3 regions of the Mesorhizobium sp. Ca11 genome follow, and region 2 is predicted to be linked to each of the others. Evidence: riboswitches for the same ligand, from Rfam matches in the RefSeq annotation. Region 2 holds a riboswitch; each other region holds the start of a gene.
The links. Region 2 has a riboswitch for cobalamin ahead of LB538_RS02495 (DUF1636 family protein). Riboswitches for the same ligand answer to the same signal wherever they lie in the genome.
Positions count from the first base shown of each region.

Region 1: it holds a riboswitch for cobalamin, as region 2 does, so the genes downstream of both, bluB (5,6-dimethylbenzimidazole synthase) here and LB538_RS02495 (DUF1636 family protein) in region 2, are expected to answer to the same signal.
Region 3: it holds a riboswitch for cobalamin, as region 2 does, so the genes downstream of both, LB538_RS17060 (CbtB domain-containing protein) here and LB538_RS02495 (DUF1636 family protein) in region 2, are expected to answer to the same signal.

Region 1 is NZ_JAIUHU010000002.1:327,495-337,703, reverse strand. It holds gene LB538_RS05360 (class I SAM-dependent RNA methyltransferase) at 1-318, opposite strand, end outside; gene LB538_RS05355 (TlyA family RNA methyltransferase) at 315-1,082, opposite strand; gene LB538_RS05350 (GFA family protein) at 1,191-1,592, shown strand; gene LB538_RS05345 (hypothetical protein) at 1,589-1,876, opposite strand; gene dxs (1-deoxy-D-xylulose-5-phosphate synthase) at 2,026-3,933, opposite strand; gene LB538_RS05335 (pirin family protein) at 4,199-5,119, opposite strand; gene LB538_RS05330 (DUF2277 domain-containing protein) at 5,129-5,395, opposite strand; gene LB538_RS05325 (exodeoxyribonuclease VII small subunit) at 5,589-5,840, opposite strand; gene LB538_RS05320 (histone deacetylase family protein) at 5,844-6,770, opposite strand; cobalamin riboswitch at 6,886-7,064, shown strand; gene bluB (5,6-dimethylbenzimidazole synthase) at 7,107-7,838, shown strand; gene LB538_RS05310 (hypothetical protein) at 7,839-8,822, opposite strand; gene LB538_RS05305 (TetR/AcrR family transcriptional regulator) at 8,954-9,547, opposite strand; gene LB538_RS05300 (MFS transporter) at 9,668-10,209, shown strand, end outside.
Region 2 is NZ_JAIUHU010000001.1:508,954-519,162, reverse strand. It holds gene LB538_RS02505 (cobaltochelatase subunit CobN) at 1-2,656, opposite strand, end outside; gene cobW (cobalamin biosynthesis protein CobW) at 2,673-3,710, opposite strand; gene LB538_RS02495 (DUF1636 family protein) at 3,707-4,138, opposite strand; cobalamin riboswitch at 4,178-4,381, opposite strand; gene LB538_RS02490 (winged helix-turn-helix domain-containing protein) at 4,891-6,090, opposite strand; gene LB538_RS02485 (NADH-quinone oxidoreductase subunit A) at 6,425-6,790, shown strand; gene LB538_RS02480 (NuoB/complex I 20 kDa subunit family protein) at 6,781-7,362, shown strand; gene LB538_RS02475 (NADH-quinone oxidoreductase subunit C) at 7,367-7,969, shown strand; gene LB538_RS02470 (NADH-quinone oxidoreductase subunit D) at 7,978-9,168, shown strand; gene LB538_RS02465 (NADH-quinone oxidoreductase subunit E) at 9,169-10,209, shown strand, end outside.
Region 3 is NZ_JAIUHU010000008.1:260,237-270,445, reverse strand. It holds gene LB538_RS17085 (ArsR/SmtB family transcription factor) at 1-252, opposite strand, end outside; gene LB538_RS17080 (DUF6428 family protein) at 295-810, shown strand; gene LB538_RS17075 (methyltransferase family protein) at 1,091-1,558, shown strand; gene LB538_RS17070 (PilZ domain-containing protein) at 1,562-1,834, opposite strand; gene LB538_RS17065 (histidine phosphatase family protein) at 1,986-2,558, opposite strand; adenosylcobalamin (AdoCbl) riboswitch at 2,640-2,791, shown strand; gene LB538_RS17060 (CbtB domain-containing protein) at 2,783-2,992, shown strand; gene LB538_RS17055 (CbtA family protein) at 3,213-3,953, shown strand; gene LB538_RS17050 (hypothetical protein) at 4,206-4,685, shown strand; gene LB538_RS17045 (dienelactone hydrolase family protein) at 4,700-5,347, opposite strand; gene LB538_RS17040 (cation diffusion facilitator family transporter) at 5,419-6,744, opposite strand; gene LB538_RS17035 (metal-sensing transcriptional repressor) at 6,752-7,009, opposite strand; gene LB538_RS17030 (hypothetical protein) at 7,327-7,662, shown strand; gene LB538_RS17025 (hypothetical protein) at 7,712-7,861, opposite strand; gene LB538_RS17020 (hypothetical protein) at 8,103-8,285, shown strand; gene LB538_RS17015 (YkvA family protein) at 8,345-8,725, shown strand; gene LB538_RS17010 (hypothetical protein) at 8,881-9,036, shown strand; gene LB538_RS17005 (hypothetical protein) at 9,058-9,273, opposite strand; gene LB538_RS17000 (hypothetical protein) at 9,588-9,884, shown strand.

The sequences.
Region 1 (10,209 bases), on a different contig from region 2:
CACCAGCGCGGCGATCTCGCAAGCAATGCCCTTGGCCTTCAGCGCCTGCACAACCTTCTCGCGCTTCCATTGCCGGTAGGCTTCGGCCTCGTAATGCTGCAGCGCGCAGCCGCCGCATTCGGTGAAATGGCGGCAGGCCGGATCGATCCTGAGCGGCGAGGCTTCCAATACCGACATCAGCGCGGCGCGGTCCTTCTGGCGCGCGGCCGTTACCGTTTCGCCCGGCAGCGTGAACGGGATGAAGACCTCCCCGCCTTCGGCATTGGCGATACCGTCGCCCTGCGAGCCCAGCCTTGCAATGGTGAAGCGTGTGCTCATCGCCCGTCCTTCATGGCGGCGAGCAGGAACTCGCGGTTGCCGTCGCCGCCTTCGATTGGCGACGGCTCGAGTCCCAGCACGCGCCAGCCGGGAACGCCGGCCAGCCAGTCGCGCAAATTTGCGGCAATCCGCCCGGCATCGCCCGGATCCTTGAGCAGGCCGCCCTTGCCGATGGCCTCACGGCCCGCCTCGAATTGCGGCTTGACCAGCAGAACTGCCTTGGCGCCCTCGCCCGCCAATTCCAGCGCCGGCGGCAGCGCCAGCTTCAGCGAGATGAAGCTGACGTCGCAGACAAGGAAACCGGGAACGCGGCCGCCGAGATCGGCGGCCGTCAGATCGCGGGCGTTCAGTCCTTCGATCACCGTCACACGCGGGTCGCCGGCAATGTCGGGATGGATCTGGCCGTGACCGACATCGATCGCCGTGACATGGGCCGCGCGGCGCTCGAGCAGCACCTGGGTGAAGCCGCCCGTCGAGGCGCCGACATCGAGCGCTTCGCTGCCGGAAGGATCGAGGCCGAAACGGTCGAGGCCGGCGATCAGCTTCAGCGCCGCGCGCGATACATAGGCCCGCGCCGGATCGTCGATGGCGACCAGGCAGTCCGGCGCGACGGGCTGGCCGGGCTTGCGGGCGACGGCGCCGTCAACCGTCACCGTGCCGCGCTCGATCGCGTCGCGGGCGCGCGAACGGCTGGCAAACAGACCGCGCCCGACGAGCAATTCGTCGAGCCGCTGGCGCCGGCTGGCTGGCAAAGGGGAACTCATCGGCCTTCATTGGCGAAAGCCGGGCGCGAACGCAATGGTTGAATATGGCGCAAGAGGCTGCAGAATGCCGAGAGGAACAGGCGGTTCGTCAGCCGGTGGAGGGTGGCAATGCTGAGGGGTACCTGTCATTGCGGCGCAGTTCATTGGACGCTGGAAGGCGATCCCGGTGGTATCACCGCATGCAATTGCACGCTTTGCCGCCGCTACGGAGCGCTCTGGGCCTATGACTATGTCGATGAGCGCATCCGCGTCGCCGGACCGCTGAAATCGTACACACGCGCCGAGGTGGCGGAACCCGCGCTGGAAATCCTGTTCTGTCCGACCTGCGCCTGCGTGGTCGCCTGGCGTGGGCTGCGCTCCGGCGAAAGCGGCCGCACGCGTATCGCTGTCAATGTCAGGCTTGCGCCGCCCGAGGAGGTCGCCGACCTGCCGATCGACCATTTCGACGGCCTCGACACTTTTGACGACCTGCCGCGCGACGGCCGCTGCGTGCGCGATATGTGGTTCTAAAAAATGGTGCGCGACACCTGGCGCTCGACGGCGGGCATCAGGCCGTCATTGCCGGAGGCTTGCTTGCGCGGCGGCTCAACCGGAGTGGGCGCGACGAGACCTGCATCCGGCAGCACGACGAGTTGAGGAACCTGCTTATAGGAAAAGCCGCCACGGATGTTGCCCATCTTGCCGGCAACGATATCCAGCACCGCCTTTTCGAGATTGCGGTCGTAACGCGTCTCGGCTGCCGTCGGGGCCGTCACGGCCGCCAAAAGGGCCACTCCGCACAGAAGCGTTTTCATTTTGGTTGTCTCCCTGCCTGGCCCGAGCTTCTAGCAGGGCGCCGTTGAAAATCGGCCAAGAGACAGGGTAAGCGAACCGCCAAACGGGAGCCTTAACAGATACTTACATCTGGCACCCGGCAAACCGATTCACCGCTTGAAGCTCTGATTCAGGCGCGCTGCGCCTGCACGCCGCGACCGAGCGCGGCGAAGACCGTGCGCACGATGCCTGCCGAATCCAGCCCGGCATCGGCATACATCTTCTCCGGCTTGGCATGGTCGGTGAACGCGTCCGGCAGCACCAGCGGGCGCACCTTGAGGCCGCTTTCGAGAAGGCCTTCATGGGTGAGGAAGTGCAGCACCTGGCTGGCGAAGCCGCCGATGGCGCCCTCTTCCACGGTCACCAGCACCTCATGCGAACGGGCGAGCCGCCGGATGAGATCCTCGTCCAGCGGCTTGGCGAAGCGGGCGTCGGCAACGGTAGTAGAAAGACCGGCAGCGCCAAGTTCCTCGGCCGCCAACAGGCAATCCTGCAGCCGCGTGCCGAAGGAAAGCAGCGCGACCTTGGTCCCTTCCTTGAGGATGCGGCCCCTGCCGATCTCCAGCAGCGAGCCGCGCTCCGGCATGTCGACGCCGACGCCGTTGCCGCGCGGATAGCGGAAGGCAATCGGGCCGTCATCATAGGCCGCCGCGGTGCGCACCATATGACGCAGCTCCGCCTCATCGGCGGCGGCCATGACAACGAAGCCCGGCAGCGTGGCCAGGAAGGTCGTATCGAAAGCGCCGCAGTGGGTGGCGCCGTCGGCACCGACGAAACCGGCGCGGTCGATCGGGAAGCGCACCGGCAGTTTCTGGATCGCAACGTCGTGGACGACCTGGTCGTAGGCGCGCTGCAGGAAGGTTGAATAGATGGCGGCGAAAGGCTTGTAGCCTTCGGTGGCCAACCCCGCGGCGAAGGTCACCGCATGCTGCTCGGCGATGCCGACGTCGAAAGTTCGCTTCGGAAACACCTCGCCGAAAAGGTCGAGGCCGGTGCCGCTCGGCATGGCGGCGGTGATGGCGACGATGCGGTCGTCCTCGCGCGCTTCCTGGATCAGGCTTTCGGCGAAGACCTTGGTGTAGGCGGGCGCGTTGGCCGGCGCCTTGGCCTGCGCGCCTGTGATGACGTCGAACTTGTTGACGCCGTGATATTTGTCGGCTGCGGCCTCCGCCGGCGCGTAGCCCTTTCCCTTCTGCGTCACGACATGGATCAGCACCGGGCCTTTGCCATTGTCGCGGACGTTCTTCAGCACCGGGATCAGATGTTCGAGATTGTGCCCGTCGATCGGACCGATGTGATAGAAGCCGAGTTCCTCGAACAAGGTGCCGCCGGTGACGTAACCACGCGCATGCTCGACCGCACGGGTGATGGCGCGGTCGGCGCGCTTGCCCAGATAGGATGTCAGCTTCTTGCCGAAATCGCGTAACCCCAGATAGGCCTTGCCGGAGGCGAGCCTGGCCAAATAGGCGCTCATGGCGCCGGTCGGCGGCGCGATCGACATGTCGTTGTCGTTGAGGATGACGATCAGCCGGGCGTCGAGCGCGCCGGCATTGTTCAGCGCCTCGAAGGCCATGCCGGCCGACATCGAGCCGTCGCCGATGACCGAAATGACATTGTTGCGGCCGCCCGACAGGTCGCGCGCCATGGCCATGCCGAGACCGGCCGAAATCGAGGTCGAGGAATGCGCGGCGCCGAACGGGTCGTATTCGCTCTCCGCGCGCCGGGTGAAACCGGAAAGGCCGCCTTCCTGGCGCAGCGTGCGGATGCGGTCGCGGCGGCCAGTCAGGATCTTGTGCGGATAGGCCTGGTGGCCGACGTCCCAGATCAGCCGATCCTGCGGCGTATTGAAAACGTAGTGCAGCGCGACGGTCAGTTCGACGACGCCGAGGCCGGCGCCGAGATGACCGCCGGTCTGCGACACGGCATCAATCAGCTCGGCGCGGAGTTCCGCGGCAAGCTGCGGCAGCGCGCTCTCATCAAGCGTCCGCAAATCCGCCGGAATGCGGACCTTGTCGAGCAGCGGCGTGTCTGGCTTCACTCGGGCGCGTCCTGCCTTATCGATCGAACACGGCGCTATCAGCAGATTGCGCCATAATCATGCGCGGCAATAGTCCGCCGGCGGGCGAATGTAAATGTGCGTCAATGACGCGTGCTACGCTGCAAGGTGTATTGAGATTCAGGTCAGGCCGCGCCGAAAATGATGGATTCCGAGAACCGGAGCGGAGCGTACTCAAAGTACGTGAGCACCGGAAGCGCAGGAAACCGGCATTTGCAGGCCGGCCTCACCTGAACATCAACACACCTTAGTTCTCGGGCAGCGGAATGAACTCCTCCTCATCGCCGGGAACGATATCGAAGCGGCCCGTCTTCCATTCCTGCTTGGCCTGCTCGATGCGTTCCTTGGAGGACGAGACGAAATTCCACCAGATGTAGCGCTTGGAGCCCAGCGAAGCGCCGCCGAACAGCATGAAATGCGCGCCGCGCTCGGAGGAAACGACTATCTCCTCGCCCGGCTTGAACACCAGGAGCCGCTCGGCCGGGAAAACATCGCCGGCGATCGAGACGTCGCCTTCCAGCGTGTAGATGGCGCGCTCCTCGGCATCGGCCGGAATCTTCACGCTGGCGCCGGCGGCCAGCCTGAGATCGGCGTAGAGCGTGTCGGAAGCGGTCGCCACGGGCGAGCGCAGGCCTGAGAACGCGCCAATGACGACGCGGCCGCTGACACCCTCGGCATCGATCTGCGGCAAGCGGGCCACCGACGTATTCGCGAATACCGGAGCAATCTCCTCCTTGCCGTCGGGCAGCGCCAGCCAGGTCTGCAGGCCGGAGACCGACATCGGCGCGCCGCGCAATTCCTGCGGCGTGCGCTCGGAATGAACGATGCCGCGCCCGGCAGTCATCAAATTTACGTCGCCCGGCGCGATCACCATTTCGGTGCCGAGCGAATCGCGATGCCTGATCCTGCCGTCGAACAGGTAGGTGACGGTGGAAAGCCCGATATGCGGATGCGGACGCACGTCGAGCGCATGGCCGGCGCGCAGGATTGCAGGGCCCATGCGGTCGAAGAAGATGAACGGCCCGACCAGCCGGCGCTTCGCCGTCGGCAGAGCGCGGCGCACCTCGAAACCGCCAATGTCCTTGGCGTTCGGAACGACCATCAGCTCGATCTGGTCGCAGGCGAAGGCATCGCCGGGTTCGGGATCGTTTCCCGGAAAGAAGCTCATGTCGTATCCTCAGGCGAAACGCAGCGCAGACCTGGCCTTCGCCTTGGCAGCTTCTTCCTCGCGGTTGCGCGGCTCCTGGTTGGTTTCGAGCGAATCGATCAATTCGCGCGCGACAGCGGCGATCGCCTCGACGGCATGGTAGAAGGCATGCTCGTTGCGCTTGGACGGCTTGGTCGAGCCGCTCAGCTTGCGCACGAATTGCAGCGCTGCGTCATGCACCTCGTCATTGGTCGCCGGCGGCTCGAAATTGGCCAAGGTCTTGATGTTGCGGCACATGGCTTGAACTCCTTACCTGCTTTCTTTGCCCTTACCCGGTCTGAGATCATCCGCTGAGGTGTTGAGATTCAGGTCAGGCCGAGCCGAAAATGGTGGTTTCCGAGAACCGGAGCGGAGCGTACTTGAAGTACGTGAGCACCGGAAGCGCAGGAAGTTGCCATTTGCAGGCCGGCCTCACCTGAATATCAACACCTCAGTCGGCGTCCAGCGGTTCAGTTCCCACCGGCTTGCCGTCGCGCGACAGCCTGATCTTCTCGACCTTGTCCTCGGCCGCTTTCAGCAGCCGGTCGCAATGCGCCTTCAGCGCCTCGCCGCGCTCATAGATCTTGATCGACTGGTCGAGCGGGACGTCGCCGCGCTCAAGATCATCGACGATCTTCTCCAGCGCGTCGAGCGCCTGTTCGAAGCTCATCGCCTTGACGTCCTCATTGCCTTCCAATGCCATACCCTATCCCTTCATCAGCCGCCCGACATGGGCGGCGACTGAAAATGCCAGTCCCTGCAGATCGTAGCCGCCTTCCAGCAGGCTGACGAGCCTGTTGGAGCTGTGGCGCCCGGCGCGCTCCATCAACTGGCCGGTCGCCCAATCGAAATCGTCCTCGGTCAGGTTGATCTCGGCCAGCGGATCGCGGTGGTGCGCGTCGAAACCGGCGGAAATGATGATCAGGTCCGGCGCGAACGCATCGATGGACGGCAGCACGCGCGACAGGAATGCGTCGCGGAACAGGTCGCTGCCGGTCTGCGGCGCAAGCGGCGCGTTGACGATGTTGCCGGCGCCGGTCTCGCTCTTCGCGCCGGTGCCTGGGTAAAGCGGCATCTGGTGCGTCGAGCAGTAGAGAACCGACGGGTCGTCCCAGAAGATGTCCTGGGTACCATTGCCGTGATGAACGTCCCAGTCGACGATGGCGACACGCTCGGCCTGGTGTTTCTTCTGCGCGTAGCGGGCAGCGATCGCCGCCGTGTTGAACAGGCAGAAGCCCATCGCCGTGGTCTTTTCGGCATGATGTCCAGGCGGACGCGCGGCGACGAAGACGTTTGCCGCACGGCCCTCGAAAACGTCGTCCACCGCCGCGTTGGCACCGCCGATCGCCGTCACCACGGCCTGCCAGCTTTTCGGGCTGGCGCTGGTATCGGCGTCGATCGACACGATCCCGCTCTCAGGGATCGCCCCGCGCACGCGCTCAACGAAATCCTGCGGATGCGCATAGAGGATCGTTTTCTCGTCGCCTTCCGGCGCCTTGACACGGTCGAGCGCCGAAAAAGCCTCGTCGTCGAGCACGCGCTCGATGGCGCGCAGGCGGTCGGGCCGCTCGGGGTGACCGGGCGGCGTGAGGTGTTCGAGGAAGATCGGATGCGTGTAGAGACGGGTGGCCATGGCGCCTAATCTAGGGACCTGGCGGCCGAATGACCATGTTTGGCAGGCCGAATGGCTGGGGAAATCGCGTCTTGCCGTGTCGCTAACGCCATTGGCGCGGCCCAAGCTTCGCTGTAAGGTCGCATCGCTGCCAGGTGCCCGCGACGCGGGAGAATCGGGAACACGGTTGAACTCCGTGGCGTGCCCAACACTGTAAGGGGGACCGCGCCGGCACACGCCACTGTCGAAGACGGGAAGGCGCCGGATGCGGGACGATCCCGAGCCAGAAGACCGGCCCGGCAGACATGGTTTTCCGCTTGGTCAGGCGGGGGACTGCTTGTCGCAAGGGGAAAAGCGATGACGGCAGCAGCGATCGCCGCGAGCGGCGACGACTTTGACCAATTGGCGCGCGACGCGGTCTACCGGGCCATGTTCACCAGGCGCGATGTGCGCAGCCATTTCGTCCCCGACGATCTCGATGACAATGTGCTGGCCCGGCTCATCACCGCCGCGCATCACGCCCCGTCGGTCGGCTATATGCAGCCGTGGAATTTCATCGTCATCCGCGACGCCGAGCGGCGCAGACAAGTGCGCGACCTGTTCCTTGCCGCACGCGAGCAGGAGCTGCCGGCGATCGAGGCGGAACGGCAGGCGCTCTACAGGAAACTGAAGCTCGAAGGCATCTGCGAAAGCGCGCTCAATCTGTGCATCACCTGCGACCGGCAACGGTCGAAGGACTCGCCGCTCGGGCGCTGGCACAATCCGGAGATGGATCTCTACAGCACCGTCTGCGCGGTGCAGAATTTCTGGCTGGCGGCGCGGGCCGAAGGTGTCGGCGTCGGCTGGGTGAGCATCATCGAAACCGAGGCATTGAAGCGGCTTCTCGCGATCCCGGAGCATGTCACGCCGATCGCCTATCTCTGCGTCGGCCGCGTCTCGGAATTCGCGCCGAAGCCGGACCTCGAGGCGCATGGTTGGGGCAAGCGCCTGCCGCTGCCCGAACTGGTCATGAGCGAGACGTTTCGCGGCGCCGGCGAGGCGCCGCTTAAATCGGCCATCGCAAAGCTCTGCGGCCCATCAAAGCCATGATCAGGCGGCTCTCGGAGTATCCCAGCGCGAGCCGCCGCCAAAAGAGCCCAGCGCCTTGTCGCGCAGTTCCCTGAATTTGGACGAGGTCTCGGCGAGCCGGCGGTCCCATTCGGGATTGGGCGCCTGGCCTTCGATGGCTTCGAAATAGACCTGCATCAGCGAGGCGATGGCGAAGGGCTCGATGAAGGCTGCCTTGAAGGCCCAGGCGAAGACGATGGCCAGCACGAAGGCCCAGCCGGCAAGCTGGCCCGGCATGACCCACAGAATGGCCGCCGCGGGCGCCAGCATCAACAGGAAGATGACGAAGGACACGCCCCACATGATCGCCGCCAACCAGACGGCGTTCTTGACCATGTGCTTGCCGTTCTGCGCGTAGAGCACGATGCCTTGCCTTGCCGTCTCGAAAGGCGAGCTCGAATTGATGCGGATGTTGTAGCCGAGTATGATTTCGTCGACATAGGTCAGCGACAGGCGGATCACCGTGTTGATGAAGCTGACGATGCCGCTCAGGCCCGGAATGGGCAGGAAGGCGGCGATGCCGCCGATCAGGCCGGTGATGGCTCGGATGGCGCCCTTGACCAGCTGGTCGACGACGAAAAGGATGTTGGCCTCGGCAAAACGCTGGGTGACCACTTCCTTCGCGTAGGCGATCTGGCCCTGGCCGTCGGGGACATCTTGGCCGTCGATCAGATGCACCATGACGGCGATATGGCCCGCTTTCAACACATAGAGGATGTATTCGCGTATCCAGTAGACGGCGATCGAGATGACGCTGAAGCCGACCACGCCACCCCACAGCGCGAAGGACATCGGGCCGTCGGGATCGGTGGAGATGTGGCCGACGCCGTAGCCGACGCTGGCGCCCGTACCGGTCGCCATGATGTAGGCGACCGTGATGCCAAAATAGACGATCATGCGAAAGACGATGAACGGCCATGTCCGCATCATGATCGACACGGATCTGGCGATGCTGAAGTCCCACATGGCCCCGACTCCCCTCACCTTCAGAGTTGGCGGTGGAGGATGCGCTCGCCCCGGCGATTGTCAATCGCGGCAGGGTTGCGCCGGCCCGAAACCGGTGCATAAGCCGGTGGCTTGATTACCCGAGCGTGCCGTCAAGGCTTCTTTCGCAAGCCTTCGAGCAACTGCTTGAAGGCCGTGATCGCTTTTTTCGAGGTCGCCTCGGGGTCCGTCGAATTGGCGATGCGCTGCGCGGCCTGGCTGCTGGCGCCATTGATCAGCCGTGAGGTCGTCTCGGGATCAAGCTCCGGAACGACCTCGCCCTCTTCCTGCAGCCTGGTCAGATGGTTGGTCATCGAGGCGGTGCAGGCGCTGGCATTCGGCCACTGCGCCGGGTCGCCGAGCACCGCCGGGCCGTCGCGGAACATGATGCGCTGGATTTCCGGCTCGAGCGCCATCTCGATATAGGTGGTGCATTCGTCGACGAAATGCTGCCAGCGGGTGGGCGCTTTCGAAGCCACCTCGTTCACCCGCACAGCCATTTCGCCGTCGATCTCGGCGATCACCGCCTGCAGCAGTCCCTTCTTGTCGCCGAAATGATGGTAGAGCGCGCCGCGCGTGAGGCCGGCCGACGCGGTGAAATCGTCCATCGAGGCCTCGGCATAGCCGATCGTGCCGAAAGCATGGCGAGCGGCCGCGATCAGCTTGGCGCGCGTCTCGGCGATCATCTCCTTGCGCGGTCTGTGCATGGTTCTGGCCCTACTCACATACGCCTCGTATGCCAATTGACATACGTGGCGTATGAACTATCTCACAGTCATACGCAGCGTATGTAATTTTAGTATGCACCGTTGTCGAGGAGCAGGATCATGCGAAACCCTTATTCGGACATCTTTCGGGCTCCCGGCACGAAAGGCTTCGCCGCGGCGGCTTTCATCGCGCGCTTGCCGATCGCCATGGCCCCGATCGGCATCGTGGCGATGCTGTCGCAGACACATGGCGAATACTGGCTGGCCGGCGCCGTCTCGGCGACCTATGCGCTGGTCAATGCTTTCCTGTCGCCGCAAGGGTCGCGGCTGGTGGACCGACGTGGCCAGACGGCGATCGCAGCACCCATGACGCTCGTCTCGGTGCTTTCCTTCGCGACATTGATCGTCGCGGCCAACCAGCACTGGCCTATCTGGACGTTGTTCAGCTCGGCGCTACTTGCCGCCGCCATGCCCAGCATCCCGGCGCTGGTCAGGGCGCGCTGGACCGAGATCTTCCGCGACCGGCCGGAGCTCAACACGGCGTTCGCCTTCGAATCGGCCGCCGACGAACTGGTCTATGTCGCCGGCGCCTCGCTGTCGGTGGGCTTGAGCGCCGCGCTGTTCCCGGAAGCCGGCATGGTGGTCAGCACATTGCTGCTTGC
Region 2 (10,209 bases):
GGCCGAGCGTGGCCGGCGGCAGCACCTCGATGCCGGTGACGCGGCCGGTGGCGGCATCCCATTGCGGCCGGCAGCCCATCAGCGCCAGACCTTGCGCGATCTCCTCGCCGCCGGTGCGCAACGAGGCGGAACCCCAGAGGTCGATGACCAGCGAGCGCGGCCAGTCGCCATGGCTTTGCATATAGCTGCGCACCACTTCCTCTGCCGCCGCCTGGCCGAGGTCATAGGCGGTTGGCGTCGGCATGGTGCGCGGATCGGAGGTGAACAGGTTGCGGCCGGTGGGGAGCACATCGGAGCGACCGCGCGCCGGGGCGCCGGCAGGGCCGGCCTTGATGTGGCGGCCATCGAGCGCGGCGAGCAGGTTGGATTTTTCGGCCGCCGCGCTTTGCCGGCGCAGCGGGTCGGCTTCGTCTTCCGGCGCGCGGCCATAGACATGCAGCCCGTCCTTGACGGCGAAATCCTTGAGGTCGCAGAGCCAGGCGTCGATGCGGCGCAGCGCTTCGTCGGGTTGATCAGCCTTGGCCACGCCCGCTTCAGAAGCGAGGCCAGTCTTCTGCGCGGTCTCGACGATCAGCTTTGCAAGTTGGTCACGGCGGCGGCGGTCGAGGCCGTCGGCCTGCGCGTATTCGTCGACCAACCGCTCGAGTTTCTGTTGCGCCTCGTCTAGGCCGGCGCCGCTCAGCGGCGGCGGCAGATGGCCGAGGGTGACGGCCGAAATGCGGCGCTTGGCCTGCGCCGCCTCGCCCGGATTGGAGACGATGAATGGATAGATGACCGGCAGCGATCCGGTGACGATCTCCGGGAAGCAGGTTCCGGAGAGGGCCACCGTCTTGCCCGGCAGCCATTCGAGCGTGCCATGCGCGCCGACATGGATGATGGCATGCACGCCGAGCGATTTTTGCAGCCACAGGCCGAAGGCGATCAGCTCGTGGCGCGGGGGCAGCGTCGGGTCGTGATAGTGGGCGCGGCGGTCGGCCGAGCGGCCGCGGTCGGGGGCCAGCGCCACGGTGACGTTGCCGAAGGTCGCGGCGCGGAAGGGGAAGGTTGCCGAGATCGGCGCTTGAACACCCCCCTCTGTCCTGCCGGACATCTCCCCCGCAAGGGGGGAGATCGGCAGTTCCGCCGAAGGCGCCATTCTTGCAACTCCGACAATTGGCGAAAGCGGTGGCGACAGATCAATCTCCCCCCCTGCGGGGGAGATGTCCGGCAGGACAGAGGGGGGTGCCTCGCGCGAACCTATCCCCTTTGCCTTGCCCCATGTCGCCTCAACTGAAGCTCGCGCTTCCCTCGGCAGTTCCGCTGAAAAGGCAACGTAATCCGTCAACGTAAGGCCGTGCCCACCTACCTCCAGCGCATCCAGCAACGCGCGCGGCGATTGCGGAATCCCTTCAACCGCGTAGCCTTGTTCCTTCAGGTCCTGCAGCATGACGAGCACGCTCGACGGCACATCAAGCCCAACGGCGTAACCGGTTCGCCCTGGCGCGCTCGGATAATCCGGGATCAGGATCGCCAGCTTGCGCTCGGCCCGCTCCATCCGCTGCAGGCGGATGAACGCCGCGATCCGCTTGGCAACTTGCGCCACGCGGTCCGCCTCGGGCCGGTTGGCGAAGGCTCGGAAGGCCAGCGCCGGATCGGTCTCGACCTCGCCCTTGAAGGAGATGGCGCCGGCCAGGATGCGGCCGTCGAGCTCGGGCAGGACGACATGCATGGCAAGGTCGGCAGGCGCCAGGCCGCGCTGGTTCTTTTCCCAGACCTCGCGCCTGGTGGTGGCGACGATGACCTGGAACACCGGTACGCCCGCGCGGTCGAACAGGGTTTCGGCGCCGGGTTCCGCGCCGGAGGCGAAGGCGGTGGCGGTGACGATGGCGGCGGGGTTCAGGGAGGTGAGGGCGGTTTCGACGAAGGCCAGGGATGCCGCGTCTTTGAGGCTGGACACGAAGATCGGCACGGGGGTGAGCCCTTGCAGCTTCAACGCCTCCACGAGAACGTCGATCGGTGCCACGTCGGCGGCAAGCAGCATCGAGCGGTAGAAGAGGATGGGGATGACGGCGAAATTGTAGGCGTCGAGTTCCGCCTTTAAAAGGTTCGGCTTCTCGACGACACCAACTCCCGGCTGATAATATCCCGCCTTCGGCACGCTGACCGGTTCGGCCACGGCCGCATCCGACCCGGCGAGCCTTGCCAGCCTTTGCACCAGCGCGCGCATATTGGCCGGGCCGCCTTCGCGGAAATAGCCGAGCAGGGCGTTGAGCTCGGCGCGCGGCAGGGTCGAGCCTTCGACCAGCCGCAGGTCCTCGTCATGGCTTTCGCCGGGCAGCAATGCCAGCTTGATGCCGCGTTCGCGCGCCACTGCGGCGAGCTGGTCACAGCCATAGCGCCACCAGTCATAGCCGCCGAGGATGCGGACGAGGATGACCCTGGCGTGGCGGGCGACGCTGTCGATCCACAGGTCCACCGACATCGGGTGGCGAAGGTCACGCAGCGCCGCAAGCCGCATTGAGGGCAGCCGCGCCGCATCCGCCTTCCAGGCGGTGGCCAGGCCGGCGAGGTCGCTGTCGGTGAAGGACAGCGCCACCACATCCGCAGGCGTCTGCCTGAGGTCGATCGGCTCGGCGAGATCGTCGAGCGATGCGGATGTGGTGGCGAGGATGTGCATCGCGGTCCGGATTGCCTCAGCCGGCGAGGATACGCTCGATCGCCGGGCGGTTCAGCCCCTTGAGGCCGATGACAACGAGCCGCGAGCGGCGGTCGTCCTCAGCCGTCCAGGCGCGGTCGTAATAGTGGTTGACGCGCGGGCCGACGGCCTGCAGCAGGAGCCGCATCGGCTTGCCGCCGACCTCGACGAAGCCTTTGACGCGCAGCACGTTTTCCTGCTCGGCGGCAAGGGCGACGCGCTTGGCCAGCTCGTCGGGATTGGCGATCGACGGGATGTCGATGACGAAGGAATCGAAATCGTCGTGCTCGTGGTCGAGCTCGTCGTCGTGATGGGTCTTGCGGTTCTCGATGTCGTCCTCGACGGCGAGACCGAGGCCGAGCAGCACCGAGGGATCGACCTTGCCCTGCGACGTCGGCACGACTTTCACGGCGCGCGCCACATGCTCGCCGATGACGGCGTTGGCGCGCTCAGAGCCCGCCGCATCCATCAAATCGCTCTTCGACAGGATGATCAGGTCGGCGCAGGCGATCTGGTCCTCGAACACCTCCTCGACCGGATCGTCATGGTCGAGCGAATCGTCCGCGGCACGCTGCGCCTTCAGCGCGTCCATGTCGGAAGCGACGCGGCCGTCGGCCAGCGCCGGGCCGTCGACCACGGCGATGACGCCGTCGACGGTGACGCGGCTCTTCACGGTCGGCCACTGGAAGGCTTGCACCAAGGGCTTCGGCAGAGCGAGACCGGAGGTCTCGATCAGGATGTGGTCGACCTTCGGCGTGCGGGACAGGATCTGGTCGAGCGCCGGCACGAAATCGTCGGCGACGGTGCAGCAGATGCAGCCATTGGCGAGCTCGACGATGTTTTCCTCCGGGCAGGTGTCGACGCCGCAGCCCTTCAGGATCTCGCCATCGATGCCGACATCGCCGAACTCGTTGACGATGATCGCCAGCCGCTTGCCCTTGGCGTTTTCGAGCAGGTTGCGGATCAGCGTCGTCTTGCCGGCGCCGAGAAAGCCGGTGACGACGGTGCAGGGCACGCGGGAAACGGATGCGTTCATGGTCGGTCCTTCAGCATGTCGAGGGGAGGGATGCGGGCAACCAGGCCGCGCTTGAGAGAATCGGGCCGGCCGCGCCAGGGGATGAGGCCATCGGTCGAGGTGGCGAAGAGCTTTGCGCCGGCGACGAGATCGGCGCCGCTGGTCGTGTTCAGATCGCCGAAGACGTAGCTCCAGCAGCCGTCGCGCAGCAGCGCGGCGCTTAGCCGGCGCTTGCAGTTGCCGAGGCATTCGACGGTACGGATGTCGATCTTTTCGCCGCAAGCAGCCCGACGCGTGTCTTCGGCAAGCAGCGCGCCGGCGCGCGGATGCGCATCCGACCCGGTCTCGTCGCGGCAGGATGAGCAGACGATGACGGTGACGCCAGCCAAAGCATCGGGCTCGGACGGAATGTCCGCACTGTTTGCCGGGAAACTGCCGTTGCGATCCAAAACCATGCTCCTTGCCCGGAAAACCCGCCGGGCATTCGGATACTTAAAGTCTCAGACGGCAGGTCTCCTGGCTCGCGGGTCGTCACCCTGAATGCCGCCTTCCCGGGAACATCCCAGTGGTTTTCGGCAGAGGCTCGTCGCTTACAGTTGCGGGGACAGCCGCGGATTTGGGTGTTGGCCCGCACCGCATTCCCTCTTGGCTCCTCCCTTTGCCGGGAGAAGACCGTCTGGGTCAGGATTTAGAGGGTTCAGGGGGCTGGAGTCAACGACTGGCTTAGTACCAGCCTTTTGGCGGCTTTATGGGTTTGAGGTATGGACCCACAAGTTTGCGAGGCGGTGAGGCCACGGGCGCCATACTTAACGAACAGCCGTGCTGGCAAACCGGTTCCCACATCAAGACGAAGCGATTGGCGTCGAACTTCGGCTCATGAACTATTATATAGCGCTGCCCTACCGGCAATAAGCCACAGGCGCCTGCGATCTGCTTGTCGATCGTTCCAAACTCCAACCACCGCAGAAGAAGCGCCGTCACTTCTTTTGGCTGCATACCGGGTGCAATGTGGCCGCCACAGAAAATGACTGGACGCGTGACCTCTACCCATTCCTCTCGGTAAGCACCTGTCGCATATGATGGCGACGCTAAGGTCAGGTAGGCCAAGACCAGACATATCGAGCGCCTGAAAACCATCGCAACCGATCCTAACCACAGTTGGGATGTTCTATTTTTGTTCACTCTCCCTGTCAACGCGCAGCTACGACACCGCGATGTCGGCCAGCGCCGGCCCGAGGTCGCCGGCCGGCGTCACTTCGATCGCCTCCAGGCCGAGCCAGCCCTGCATCTGCTTCAACTCGTCGAAGAGCTGGGCGGCCGTTTCGGGCGGGGCGCCGGCCTCGGCGTAGGCGGCGTGGACGCGCAAGATGCTGGCCGGGCGGTCAGCTTTCAGATCGACGCGGGCGACGATCCGGTCGCCGAGCAGGAAGGGCAGCACGTAGTAGCCATATTGGCGTTTCTCGGCCGGCGTGTAGATCTCGATGCGGTAGCGGAAATCGAAGAGTTTCTCCGTCCTGGTGCGTTCGAAGACGACGGGATCGAAAGGGGCGAGCAGGGCGCGCGCTTCTATCCGGCGCGGGAAACGGGCGTCCTTGTGGAGATAGGCGGTCTTGTCCCAACCTTCGACCTTCACCGGCAGCAATTCGCCGGCTTCGACCAGTTCCTCGATGCGATCCTTCGTGTCGCCCGGCGCGAGACGAAAATAGTCGCGCAGGTCGCCATAGGTGGCGATGCCATGGGCGCGGGCGGAAATGCGCAGCAACTCGCGATGCGCGTCCTCGACCGAGGGAATGGGAAGGTCGAGCACCGCCTGCGGCAAAACGCGCTCGGGCAGGTCGTAATAGCGTTCGAAGCCGCGGCGGTAGGCCGTGGTGATGCGCCCGGCCCAGAACAGCCATTCGAAAGCGTGCTTGGCCTCGCTCCAGCCCCACCAGCCGCCATTGCCCTTGTGGCCTTCGATGTCGGACGCGGCGATCGGACCGCGATCGGCGACCTCTCTATATATCTCGTCGATCATTTCCTTGCGTTCACGACCCCATTTCGCCAGGCCGAGATACATCTCGTCGCCCTGCTCGGCGCGCTGCATGCGCCAGCGCATCAAAGGATAGGTCTCGACGGGCAGGAACGATGCCTCATGCGCCCAGTATTCGAAAACGGCGCGCTTGCGGGTGACCGCGGCATTGTCGAGCAGCGTAAGCGGGTAGGGGCCGAGGCGCGAATAGAGCGGCATGTAATGCGCGCGCACCACCGCGCTCACGGAATCGATCTGCAGAAGGCCGGTTCGCGAAAGTACCCGCGCAAGGTGGCGGCGATCCGGAACACCACTGGGCCTAGGGTCGTTGAACCCTTGCGCGCCGAGCGCGACGCGCCTCGCCATGGCCAGCGAAATCTTGTCCTTCATCAGGTGTCCTTGCCCCGATCGTCCGTTGGATTTTTAGCCGGTGATTCCTGTCATGCTAGCAGGCAAATGGCGGTAGATATGTCAGGAGAGAAAACTGGAGTAAAAACTGAAGGAAATCAAACAGGAGCGGATCGGACCAGTTTCTTCCGATAAGGCGTCCAGAGCCGCGATTTGAACAACGTTTGACTTGCGTCACCGAAACCGCTGCGCTAACCCTCGCCGCGTTGCAGCATGGGCCCCTTAAAACGGTTCAGCGGTTAATCTGTCACGCTTCCGCATTAGAGTTCGTTGCTGTAATCAAAATGAACTGCCCCCGCCGAAGGAAAGTCGCCGCATGAGCGCACTCCTAAGTTCGTACCTGCCTATCGTGCTGTTCATCGCCGTGGCGATGATCGTCGGTCTGGCGCTCATCATCGCTCCGTTCCTTGTGGCCTACCGCAATCCCGACCCGGAAAAGCTTTCCGCCTATGAATGCGGGTTCAACTCGTTCGACGACGCCCGCATGAAGTTCGACATCCGCTTCTACCTGGTGTCGATCCTGTTCATCATCTTCGATCTCGAGGTCGCCTTCCTGTTCCCGTGGGCGGTGTCCTTCTCGAAGCTTGGCATGCTCGGCTTCTGGTCGATGATGGTGTTCCTGGCGGTGTTGACCATCGGCTTTGCCTATGAATGGAAAAAAGGAGCGCTGGAATGGGATTGAACGACAGTTCAGGCACCCTCGTCGCGCCGAAGTCCAAGGGCATCATCGACCCCAACACCGGCAGGCCGGTGGGGGAGGACGATCCCTTCTTCCTCGAAATCAACAATGAGCTGGCCGACAAGGGTTTTCTCGTCACCTCGACCGAGGCGCTGATCACCTGGGCGCGCAGCGGCTCGCTGATGTTCATGACCTTCGGCCTCGCCTGCTGCGCGGTCGAGATGATCCACACCTCGATGCCGCGCTATGACTCGGAGCGTTTCGGCGTCGCGCCGCGCGCGTCGCCGCGCCAGTCCGACATTATGATCGTCGCCGGCACGCTGACCAACAAGATGGCGCCGGCGCTGCGCAAGGTCTACGACCAGATGCCGGAGCCGCGCTACGTCATCTCGATGGGCTCCTGCGCCAATGGCGGCGGCTACTACCACTATTCCTATTCGGTGGTGCGCGGCTGCGACCGCGTCGTGCCGGTCGACATTTATGTGCCCGGCTGCCCGCCGAGCGCGGAGGCGCTGCTCTACGGCATTCTCCTTCTGCAGAAGAAGATCCGCCGCACCGGCACGATCGAACGGTGAGCCGATGACCCTGGCGTTGAACGAACTCTCCACCTATCTCGGCGAGAAGCTCTCCGGCCGCATCGGCGAAGCCGTGCTTGCCTATGGTGAGCTCACGGTTTCGGTTGAACCGGGCAACCTGATCGAGGTCGCGACCTTCCTGCGCGACGATCCGCGCTGCCAGTTCATCTCGATCATCGATGTCTGCGGAGCGGACTACCCGTCGCGCGCCAGGCGCTTCGACGTCGTCTATCACCTATTGTCGCCGAAGCAGAATGTCCGCATCAGGCTCAAGGTCCAGGCCGACGAGGAGACGCTGGTGCCGTCGCTGACCGGCGTCTATCCGGGTGCCGACTGGTTCGAGCGCGAGACCTACGACCTTTACGGCGTGCTGTTCTCGGGCCATCCGGACCTGCGCCGCATTCTCACCGACTATGGTTTCGAGGGGCATCCGCTGCGCAAGGATTTCCCGCTGACCGGTTTCGTCGAGGTGCGCTACGACGACGAGGCCAAGCGGGTGATCTACGAGCCGGTGGAATTGAAGCAGGAATTCAGAAATTTCGACTTCTTGAGCCCGTGGGAAGGAACGGATTACGTGCTTCCCGGGGATGAGAAGGCGAAGCAGTAGGGCGACCCATGGCTGAAACCTCCGTCCGCAACTTCAACATCAACTTCGGTCCGCAGCATCCTGCGGCGCATGGCGTTTTGCGCCTGGTGCTGGAGCTGGACGGCGAGGTGGTCGACCGCGTCGATCCGCATATCGGTCTGCTGCATCGCGGCACCGAGAAGCTGATCGAGGCCAAGACTTATCTGCAGGCCGTGCCCTATCTCGACCGGCTCGACTATTGCGCGCCGATGAACCAGGAGCATGCCTTCGCGCTCGCGGCCGAGCGCCTGCTCGGCATCGAGGTGCCGAAGCGCGGCCAACTGATCCGGGTGCTCTATTCCGAGATGGGCCGCATCATGTCGCACATCTTGAATGTGACGACGCAGGCCATGGACGTCGGTGCGCTGACGCCGCCGCTGTGGGGCTTCGTCGAACGCGAAAAGCTAATGGTGTTTTACGAGCGCGCCTCGGGCTCGCGCATGCATGCGGCCTATTTCCGGCCGGGCGGCGTGCACCAGGACCTGCCGCAGAAGTTGGTCGAGGACATCGGCAAGTGGATCGACCCGTTCCTGAAGTCGATCGACGATCTCGACGCGCTCTTGACCGGCAATCGCATCTTCAAGCAGCGCAATGTCGATATCGGCACGGTGTCGCTGGCCGACGCCTGGGCGTGGGGCTTTTCGGGCGTGATGGTGCGCGGCTCGGGCGCCGCCTGGGACCTGCGCAAATCGCAGCCCTATGAATGCTATTCCGAGATGGATTTCGACATTCCGATCGGCAAGAACGGCGACTGCTACGACCGTTACCTTGTGCGCATGGAAGAGATGCGCCAGTCGGCCAGGATCATGCGCCAATGCGTCGATCTCTTGCTCGGCAAGGAAAGCGCCGGCCCGGTGTCGAACCTCGACGGCAAGGTTGTGCCGCCGAAGCGCGCCGCAATGAAGCGCTCGATGGAAGCGCTGATCCATCACTTCAAGCTCTATACCGAGGGCTACCGCGTGCCGGCCGGCGAGGTCTATGCGGCCGTCGAGGCGCCGAAGGGCGAATTCGGCGTCTACCTGGTCTCCGACGGCACCAACAAGCCCTATCGCTGCAAGCTGCGCGCGCCCGGTTTCGCGCATCTGCAAGCCATGGATTTCCTGTGCCGCGGCCACATGCTGGCCGACGTCACTGCCGTGCTTGGCTCCCTCGACATCGTGTTTGGTGAGGTCGATCGCTAAATGTCAGTCCGCCGTCTTGCAGAAGCCAGCCTCCAGCCAGCCACCTTCGCCTTCAACGAGGCGAACGCGGCAGCCGCCCAGCAGTGGATCGCCAAATACCCAAAGGGTCGCGAGCAGTCGGCCATCATCCCGCTGCTGATGATCGCGCAGGAGCAGGAAGGCTGGGTCACCAAGGCGGCGATCGAGACGATCTCCGACATGCTCGGCATGCCGCGCATCCGTGGCCTCGAAGTCGCGACTTTCTATACGCAGTACCAGCTCAATCCGGTCGGCACGCGCGCTCATATCCAGGTCTGCGGCACCACGCCCTGCATGCTGCGCGGCTCGGAAGCGCTGATGGATGTATGCAGGTCGAAAATCCATCACGACCAGTTCCACACCAACGACAAGGGCACGCTGTCGTGGGAGGAAGTCGAATGCCTCGGCGCCTGCGTCAACGCACCGATGGTCATGATCTTCAAGGACACTTTCGAGGACCTGACGCCTGAGCGGCTGGCTGAGATCATCGATTTCTACGACGCCGGCAAGGGCGCCGAGGTGAAGCCTGGTCCGCAGAACGGCCGCCACGGGTCCGAGCCGGCTACCGGGCTGACGACGCTGACCAGCGAAAAGGCGATCCTGAAGTCGACGCGCGACAAGGAAGCCAGGGCGGCGGCGAAAGCGGCCAAGGAAGCTCTCGCGTCGGCGCCGGCTGCAGCTCCCGCCGCAGCCCCGGCACCCGCTGCGCCGGCAAGTTCGGCGCCGGCTCCGGCCGCCTCGGGCCCGGTTGGGCCGTCAAAATCCAGCAAGCCGAAGACTCATGCGGCTGAAACCAGCCCGGCGCTCAACACGCCGTCGCCGGTCAAGGTCGCCCCGGCCACCGAGAATGGCGCCAGCGTCAGGGCGCCGCGCCATTCGGCCGCCAACGCCAATCAGGCTTCTCCGGAAGTCGAGGCGGTTTCAAAGCCGCGCAGCGGGCCGAAGACCAAGGCCGAGCCGGCCACCGCTTTCAAGGCGCCGGAAACCAAGCAGCCTGTCGCCAAGACGACGAAACCTTCGCTC
Region 3 (10,209 bases), on a different contig from region 2:
GATCAATCCGGACAGCGCGTCGAACTCGGCGCTGTAGACGATCGAGCGGGCATCGCGCCGCGCGGTCACGAGACCGGCGCGCTCAAGTTCCTTGAGGTGGAAGCTGACATTGGACGGCGAGACCTCGACCTGCTCGGCGAGCGAGCCGGCGGCAATGCCTTCCGGGCCGGCAACGACCAGCAGCCGCAGCAGGCGCAGCCGTGTTTCCTGCGACAGCGCGCCAAAGGCGGTCAGGGCTTGACGTTCATCCACGTTTCAACAATCCTTGAAATATTGAAATGAGGAATAGCCGACATGCTCTCTTCTGACAATCTGAAAAACATCGCTCCTATGGACCCCTCCGACCTGACCATCGGCGAACTGCTGGTGGCGCTGGCCGATTACAAGGACAAGCCGCTGGTTTTCCGCTACGGCGGGCGGCCGGTAAAGCCAGGGTACCATGTCACCGAGGTGAAGGCTGGACAGTTCGCGGCGCTGGATTGCGAAGCAAATCCGGAATCATGGTCGGAGATATTCGTCCAGCTGTGGGACGTGGACGAAGGCGGACCGGTCCATATGCCAGCCGGCAAATTCGCCGCGATCATCCGCAAGGTTTCGGACCATGTCTCTCTCGATCAGGCGGCGAAGCTGACCTTCGAGGTCAGCGACGGCGTTCGCCCGATGGAATTGCACCGGGCAGCCCAGCCGAGCCTTGTTGGCGGGACGGTTGAGGTCGAGCTGTCGCCACGGCCGTCAAGCTGCAAGCCGCGCGACCGCTGGTTGGAAGAACAGAAGGCAGCCAGCGGGTGCGGAGGGAGTCGCTGCTGTTGAGCCCGCTAACGGTGACGCGCCGCCCTGATCAGAATCTGATCATGCCGTTAGCCTGCAACAAATAGAGGCCCACGAGAACGATGGCGATCAGCGCCACCCAAACGGCTGTCTTGCTCATCCGCACAATCCCTGTCGATCGGCGACAGTGAACGCGCGCGCCACGGCTGTGTTCCCGATATGCCGGGCTGCACATCGCCTAGGCAGGATCAAGTCACGAATTGCTGGACGATGCGCGTCCGTGCATAGTGGCGGCAATGGCGCCTGGTCGATGAAGATGGCTATGGATGACAAAGCGGACAATCCGGGCGTGGCGGTGTTTCCGCCGCTGCTCTTTCTCGTGGCGCTGATCGCGATGCTGGCCCTGCGCTATGTGTGGCCGCTGGCGATCGGCGGCCGCCCGCTGACCATCGTGCTCGGCATAGTGCTGGCAGCACTGGCGGTTGCGATCATCGCCTGGGGACGCTCGACGATGTTGCGCGGCGGCACCAATGTGAACCCGACGCTGCCGACCACCGCGATCATCACCGGCGGCCCGTTCGGCTTCACCCGCAATCCGCTTTATGTCGGCCTGATGGGACTGCTTCTCGGGATCGGGCTGCTCTTTGACAGTTGGTGGGCCGTCATCGCGACCATCGCGAGCTTCCCCATCCTGCATTACGGCGTGGTGCTGCGCGAGGAGGCCTATCTGGAACGCAAGTTCGGCGAACCCTACCGCGCCTACAGGGCGGGCGTGCGCCGCTATCTTTGAGCATCAGTCCTTCGGCGCGTTGCTGTAGAGCGCCACGCCGACGCGGTCGTTGCGCCGCCACCGCACCAAAGCGCGATAGGCCGTATCGTCGGCCGGGACCTCGAGCAGAAAGCGGTCCGGGATCTCCACATTGGCACCGACGCGCAATTCCGCGCCCTGCTCGTGCTGATTTCTGACCGAGCAGCCGATCCTGACGCCGGCGGCGATGATCGTGGCTTCCTTGAGCACGAATTCGCGCGCATGAAGACGACGTTCGGTCTCGGGATAATCGGCCATATCCGGCGGGCTCCTCAGGCAAGGCTCTCCTCGCCACGGGGCCGCACTATAGCAGCGAGGCGTTTCCGTTCCGTTAGCGATTGCTGAAACAGTGGTGTGCCGGCTTGATATGCCGGCCGGGTTCACGGATGGAGCGTTCACGCATGGGCGTTCAGCCGGCGACAGTGACGCCGCTCGCGCGCAGCACCCAGCGGCGGCCATCACAGCGGAACTCGGTGAGCGACAGCGGCTCGATGTCGATCTTCCAGACCGAGGAAAGCGGTGCGCCGAGCACATGCGCCATGGCGGCGCGGATCGGCATGGCATGCGTCACCGCGACGGTGTGACCGCTTTCGCCGGCCAGCCGCTCCATCAGCGCAGCGCCCCGCCGGGCGACGTCGGCGAGCGATTCACCGCCATGGGGCGCCGCGTCTGTACCGGCGAACCAGGCCGCCATACCTTCGGGATCCTCGGCCTGCACCTCTTCGAAACCTTTGCCGGCCCAGCGCGCGAAATCCTGCTCGGCAAGCAGCGGCTCGACCGTCGCATCAAGGCCGAGCGCCTCCGCCGTCCGCCGCGCGGCCAGCGCCGGGCTTGTCCAGACACGGTCGGCGCGACGCAGCGAAGCGGCCAGCGCGCCGGCGCGATCGAGGGCGCGCGGCTCCGGCGGCTCATCGTTCGGAAAGCGGCCCTTGCGCATGCCGGCCGTCGCTCCGCTTGCGATCATCGTCAGGCGGACAAGCATGAAAAACTCCGTGGCCCAGCGAAAAACAGGCCTCACGAAGCCGTGCCGCCATTACATGTCGTTGACAGGCGAACGAAGTGCTGACAAGTGTCTTAGTGCTATACGGGATTGGAAGCCGGTGCGAGTCCGGCACGGTCGCGCCACTGTGATCGGCACCAGCCGAAAGTCAGGCCTTATTCCGCAGCACTCGATCAACGGGACGCAGTATCCCAAGGGAGGTCAATATGTCCGACACCACCTTCGCCCCCAGCTACGGCCCGGTTGCGATTCCGGTCCGCGAGCTTCTGCCCTGGGCCATCCTCGGCGGGCTGCTTTTGATGCTGGCGATCTATTTCGTCGGCGCGGAAGAAGGCGCGACCTCGCTGATCCGCGGCACCTATGTGCACGAATTCGTGCATGACGGCCGCCATCTGCTCGGCTTCCCCTGCCACTAAAGCGGTTCAGCATCGCTGAACCCGCTTTCGATTCTGATCCAACGCAATTCCGGACGGAAAACCGCTGCGCACTTTTCCTGGAATTGCTTGGTTGGCTTAACGCAATTCCGGGCGGAAGACCGCTACGCACTTTTCCCGGAATTGCTTGGTTGGCTTAACGCAATTCCGGACGGAAAACCGCTACGCACTTTTCCTGGAATTGCTTGGAGGGATTGGTGACATGGTTGGAAAACTTTTGCTGCGCGGCATGCTTGTCGGGCTGGTCGCCGGGATTCTGGCGTTCGCCTTCGCCCGCGTCTATGGCGAGCCGCAGGTCGACAAGGCGATCGCCTTCGAGGAACAGCAGGCCCACGCCGCCGGCGGGCCGCCGGAGCCCGAGATGGTCAGCCGCGCCACGCAAGCCGGCATCGGCCTGGCAACCGGCGTGCTGATCTATGGCGCTGCGCTTGGCGGGCTGTTCTCGCTGGTCTTCGCCTATGCCTATGGCCGGCTGGGCTCGCTCGGACCGCGCGGCACCTCGGCGCTGATCGCGGCACTCGGCTTCCTGGCCGTGATCGTGGTCCCCGGCCTCAAATACCCGGCCAGCCCGCCCGCAGTCGGCAATGCCGAAACGATCGGCTACCGCACCGAGCTGTTCTTCATCATGATTGTCGTCTCGATCGCGGCGATGGTGGCGGCGGTCGGCCTGGCGCAGCGGCTGTGGAACCGGCTCGGCGCCTGGAACGCCTCGATCGTCGCGGGCCTCGCCTTCCTCGTCGTCTTCGCGCTGGTGAAGGCGGCGCTGCCCGACATCAACGAAGTGCCGGAGAACTTCTCGGCGACCGTGCTGTGGCAATTCCGCGTCGCCTCGCTCGGCATCCAGCTGGTGCTGTGGACCGTCGTCGGGCTCGGCTTCGGCGCGGTTGCCGAACGCGTGGTCGCGGTGCGCGACCAGCGCAGCCCGGCACGCCGCTACGCCTGAAATCCGATGCGTTGGCCGCCACGGTTCTGCGCCCTGGCGAACAAAGCGGCTCAACGGTCGGTACGACCGCAGAGCCACTTTGGTCTTTCGTTTTCTCGCAATTCCGGACGGAAAACCGCCGCACACTTTTCCTGGAATTGCTCGGTTGCGGCGCTGCTCGCATTTCTGGCCGCCACATCCGCGCAGGCGCATGGCGGATCCTCGGCCCCGCCTCCTCCCGGCATCCAGATCCCCAGCCTGACCCACGGCCAGATGGCCGTCATCGCGCGCTATCGCGGCAAGATCCTCGACTTCGCCCAGCGCCAGACCGCGACCGACCCGACCTTCCGGCGGCTCTACAATCACGGCAATCTGCAATTCACCTATTGCCTCTGGGGCTTGATGCCGGGCAGCCTCGGCGACGAGGAAAGCCCGTTCAACGAATGCAGCCACGCCTATCTCGCCGCCGCCAAGGCGCTGCTCACCTATATGGCCACGATGCCCTCTACCGAACGCAACGCGAAGGCGCTGATCTCGGACATCGATGCCGAGATGGTGCGCAGCGGCGCGTCGTGGATCCTGTGCCAGTACAGCGGCGAGGCCTTCAGCACCGGCGCGGTCGTCGAGCCCAGATGGCGCGACATCTTCTTCCACTTGCCGAGCCTTGCGGTGATCCTCGCCATGGTGGCGGCGCTCGGCGCCGCCGCATGCTCGATTTTCCGTTCACCCGCTCCGCGAGCCGGCGCTGCTTAGAACGGTTCAGCGTTTCACGGAATCACCGAACCGCTCCCGGTCTTGCGTGCGATCGTTTTCAGGAAAGCCTGAATGCGCAACCATGTCAGCTCGGCTGCGGACGCATCGTAATCCGGCAGCGCTTGATCGGTGTAGAAATGGCCGATCCCCGGATAGGTGAAAATTTCTGCCCTGACGTGGCAGCGCTTCGCCGACGCCGACCAGTCGGCAACTTGTTCTGGCTGAGCAAAGGCATCTGGGTCGGCGACGTGGACCGCGACCGGGATGTGTCGGCGAACATTGCTGGGAATATCAGCAAGGCCATGCAGCAGCACAATGCCGGCGGCAGCGACTCGTTCTGACCAAACGGCACTGATCACGCCAGCTCCCATGGAATGGCCCGCGAGCACTGCGTTTGGAGAAGTCTGGAGGAGCGCCACCCTGGCGCGGTCGCAGATGGTTTCCCACCCAACATTGCTCATCAAGTCAAGCCCGTCGTCGACCGATGCCGCAGTCAGCCCTGCGTAGAGGTCCGGCATCACAACATCGTACCCCGCGCTTCGCATGCGCTCAGCAGCTTGATGCTCCACCGCCCGAAGGCCCAGCGCCGAGTGAAAGAGTACAATAGCAGCCATCCGCTTTCCCTCCGGCGTCGCCTGGCCGATCGCGTTGAGCTCGGGCAATGATCGTCTTTTATCCGGCTTATCGAATTCCCACCACCAGCCATGCCCTTTCCGAAGCCTTCGTCGTCACATCATCCATGCGCGCGCTCATGATGGTGACCTTTCGGTTCGGCCATGGCGAAGGGCAAATCTTCGGTGTCGGGACCGGCCGCCAATTGCAGCCTGGCGCTGAATTCGTGCGGTTCGGCAGGTCCGATCAGGCTCTGCAAATAATGATGGTCGCCGCCGACCGGAGACAGCGGCAGGCTTTCGACCGCACCGTCCGCCCTTTCAATAGCGACGTTCGCCCGCAGGCCCTCGGCGTGACGCGACAGGCGCAGCCGCATGCGCTCGCCCTGCGGCGTGTCGACGATTTCGAGCAGCCCGCTGGCTAGCTTGCCGTCGACAAGGAACGGATCCGGCGCATGATGGTGGCCGGCTTCCGTCTCCAGCTCGGCAAAGCGCACCGTGGCGACGTCGAGTGCCGGGATGTGCGCGAAGAGCTCGGCTTTGAGCGATACGGCGATGTTGTTCGCGGCGGCAAGCAAAAGGCCGTCATTGACCGCGATCGTAACATCGACATGCAGCTTGTGGCCGAGCCAACGGGCCTTGACGTCGGCCACCTTTTCGATCCCGGCGACATGATCGGCGGCGTGGTGAATCTCGTCAACGAGGCCGGGCTCGACGCCGTCCAGCATGCGGGTCAGCACCGAGCGCGCCGATTGCCAGACGATACCGAAGATGGCGACGGTGATGAGCAGGCCGATGATTGGATCGGCGAGCGGAAGACCGAGCCAGACGCCGGCCGCGCCGGCAACGACGGCAAGGCTGGTGAGGCCGTCGGTGCGGGCGTGATAGCCGTCGGCAACCAGCGCCGCGCTGTTGATCTGGCGACCGACGCGGATGCGAAAAACCGCCACCGCTTCATTGCCGAGGAAACCGATGATGCCGGCGACGGCCAACCAGCCAAGGAAATGCACCGGCTGCGGGTTGAACAGGCGATTGATCGCCTCGTATCCGGCCACCAGCGCGCTGGCCAGGATGATGAGCACGATGATGACGCCAGCGAGATCCTCGACCCGGCCGAGGCCGTAGGTGAAGGTCCTGGTCGGTTTGCGGCGCACGAGCACAAAAGCGATCCAAAGCGGGATGGCGGTGGTCGCGTCGGCGACGTTGTGGATGGTGTCGGCAAGCAGGGCCACGCTGCCCGAGAGCATCACGACGACGATCTGCAGCGCGGCCGTGACCGCGAGGATCACGAACGACCACTTGATCGCCCAGATGCCGCGGTCTGTGGTGGCGATGGTCGCGTCGATCACGCCATGAGTATGGCCATGCGGCCCATGGTGGTCGTGGCCGTGGCCGCCATGATGTCCGTGCGCACCGAAGCCGAACCAGTCGAGCGCTTTTTCCCACATCGCCGCCTCACAGATATTTGGTGAGCTGCTTCAGCTCTTTGAGCGTGTCCCTGCTCGGTTCGCCGCCTTCGACAAGGCAATGCTCCATATGGTCGTGGATCAGCTCGCGCTTGGCATTGCCGACCGCGCTTTCGACGGCATGGAGCTGTTGCGCGAGATCAAGGCAGGACCGGCCCTGCTCGAACATGGTGAGCACGGCAGCGAGATGGCCATGCGCTCGCTTGAGCCGGGCGATGATATCGGGATGGGAGCTGTGTATCGTCATCGCAATATCCTATCCCCCAGGGTAGGATACTGCCAACAGACAATACGCCTCGAACTCTCGAGGCTAGCCCGCGGCAGGGCTGGACTCGCCGCCCAGCCCAGCGTGCCCGCTGGCAGATGCTCGCCGACGCAGCAGGTCCTTGGCCCGCGGGGCAGTCTCTGCCGCGAAATCCCGATTTCATGTGATCAACCGGCTGCGGCAAGCGGCAGCCCCGCGGCAACCAAATGCTTGGTTTGCCGTTTATTTTAGCGGCTGCCGCCACCTACCGTGGGGCCAGGCGGCTCCGGCGGCCAGAGACCGCGCGAAAGGAGGCCGCAATGACACGGCCCGCAGTGGAGATAGGCGACCGGGTGGCTGTCATCGCCACCGTGATCGAGCGCATCAAGGACCGCGTGATGCTGAAGCTCGACGGCGATGGTCATAATTATTCGATGGCCGAGCCCAATGCCAAGCCAGGCGACAAGCTCAGACTCGAAGGCGACGTCGTGCATGTCGACGAGGATCTCGGACGCACGACCGTGCAGGTGCTGGGACGCGTGACGGTCGACACCAACTCGGTCGAAATGGTGACGAGGCGTTGCGACCTCGACCATATCGGCTCGAACGTGCCCGGCCACCCTCGCCCGCGCACCCCGCCGAGACCACACGGGTAAAACCGGTGGCTGAGGCGCGATCCTCCTCGCCGTGAAGCGGTGGACTAACTTAGTGACGCTTGAAATACTGCACCTCGCGTTCGTGCTTTTCTGCCGCTTCGCGGGACTTGAAGGTGCCCAGGTTGCGGCGCTTGCCGGTTCTGGGATCGACTTTGCGCGAATAGAGCCGGTATTCGCCGGATTTCAGCTTGCGGATCATGGCGGTCTCCTTGCGAACCAGGACTCTAATCCGCCTGGGGCCTTCGCGGTTCCGAGCAGGCCATGCCGCCCGGTCGCGCCTGCAAAAAAGCGCTGCTGTCGGTGAACCATTTCACGGACGCAAACGACCCAATGTCGGAAGCGACACCGTAACGACACGATTGAGTCGGATTATTTGTATTCAAATGACTTTCGCGACGTTATGCGGATGTCGCTGAAGTGCCGGATCTGAGGAGGGTGAGATGGTTACGGCGAAGCTTCACGGCGTTGAACTCGTCAGGGGCCAGAAGTGGACGGTGCGCGTCACCGCCTACGGCACAACGCTCATCTTTCCATTCGAAGCCGAGCAATATGCGCGCTCCTATGCCGATGGCCAGGCCTTCCGCCTCGGCGTCGAGGTTGTCGAACTGAAGGATTGCGCCTGAGGGGCCGAGCCGGCCATCGCTGAATGGCCTCAAGACCCGCACAGCTATAGAATAGGCGCATGTCGGCTTTCGACTCGGCAAAGCAATGGGCGCGAGGGATCAAGCGCGATGTGGTGGCGCTGTGGATTGCGGCCCGCGATCCGCGTGTCCCCTGGTATGCAAAAGCCACCGCGGGCGCCGTCGCTGCCTATGCTCTGAGCCCCGTTGATCTTATCCCGGACTTCATCCCCATCATCGGCTACCTGGACGACTTGGTGATCGTGCCCGTCGGCATCATGCTCGCGGTCAGGCTGGTCCCGGCCGATCTGATGCAGGAATTCCGCGAAGAGGCGGTGCGACGCGAGAAGCCGGTGAGCAAGGCCGGGCTCGCCTTCATGATCGCGCTCTGGGTACTGGCGGCGCTGGCTCTCACTTGGCTGTTCTGGCCAAAGCCAGTCTGAATGCTTCGGGGCCTGACCAGACGGCATCGATTGCATTGGCCTGGCGCGGCCATCTTTAGATTAGCGACATCTTGTATTTGTTGTAAATCAGGGCCATGCTTTTGGCGCGCGCGAAACCACATGCGCAGTGTGCAGGGTCAAAAGGGTCAGGCGTGATGCAATTCGCAGTTTGCTACGACCACAGCGGGTTCGATCTGGCGCGGTCGATCCTCCTCGATGTCACGGCATTCTTTGCGCTGATGGCGCCATTGGCGATCGCGCGACTGATCGAGATATCCCGACAGGACGCCGCCCGGCTACAGCCCGCCTGAAGCCTGAAAGGCACGGAATTCCTAACCGTCGCCGGCGATCTTTCGGATCGGCAGGTCGCCGAGCAATGCCGAACAGTCGATCACCTCCTGGAAGTGAGCCTGCGGATCGAGCACGAGCCATGAAGCGTGGGTGCGAAGATCCTTCAGCCTGGCATTCTTTTGCGCACGCGCCAGGCGCTCCGCCTCGGAAGCCTGAAAAGGGCTTTCGGCCTTGTGATGGTGAGGAGTCCTCGACATCGCGGCGGAAAACGCGCCGACTCCCCTTTTCGTTCCGCGAAAGCGGATGACCCTCTGCGCATTGCAATGACCCGTGGGGCCAGGCTGGCGGCACCGCGCAACGCTGCTCCCGATGCGACAAACGAGCTGAAAGTGCCGGACCGGCGGTTGGGGTAGCCCGGCTTGCCTTGGCGGTAAAAGAGTACGGCTCTTTGACTGGCAAGCCGGGCTGAAGCGCCGACCTTTGGGTTTCCTTGGGGGGAGCCGGCGCAGGGATAGAGTGTCGGTTTCCCGCTGCGCCCGCAATTGTTGCTGAGGTCCTATGCGCCGGCGCAATGGTCCGACCGGTTGGAAGCCGCGGTGCCGCAACTCCAAGGCTGAAAACCGCGCAGACCTTCCTGGAATTGCTTCAGGCGCCCGAGCGCTCAAACTCGTGTAAGACGACCGTCTTCTCGAAGCGCTCTTTTGACGAAAAGCTCGGCGTGTTGCGCCCATTCCGCTTCCGCGACGTCATTCTCCCGAATGGACTGCCTGAAAGCTTCCCGCAGTGCCTCGAGCTCAAAAATCGACAACCGCTGGTTTCTTTTTCGCTTTTTTTCGCCGACGTCCATACTGCGTTGCCAACAGCGTGATGAAGCCCATTGTATATGCGGCGGTTGTTCGACCCATCAACAGCTTGATCCTGACTTCTTTTGGGGGCAAATTTTTGCCGCGACGTCCGCAGTTCATGTCGGGAAAGAGCGGCCCGCCCGCCGATATGGACGGGTTGCAAGCCGGGCCGCCCGCGAGAGGTCGCCGCTATATGTCTACATCCACAACGATCGATGAAGAGACCGCGCCAGGCCAAGGCATCAGCGGTGTGGCGCTATATCCCGCGGGGCATATGCCGTTGGTCTGGAGCCGGGGCTTGATTGGTGGTTGTGTCGGCATTGCAAAAGAACCTGTAATTTCAGGTGG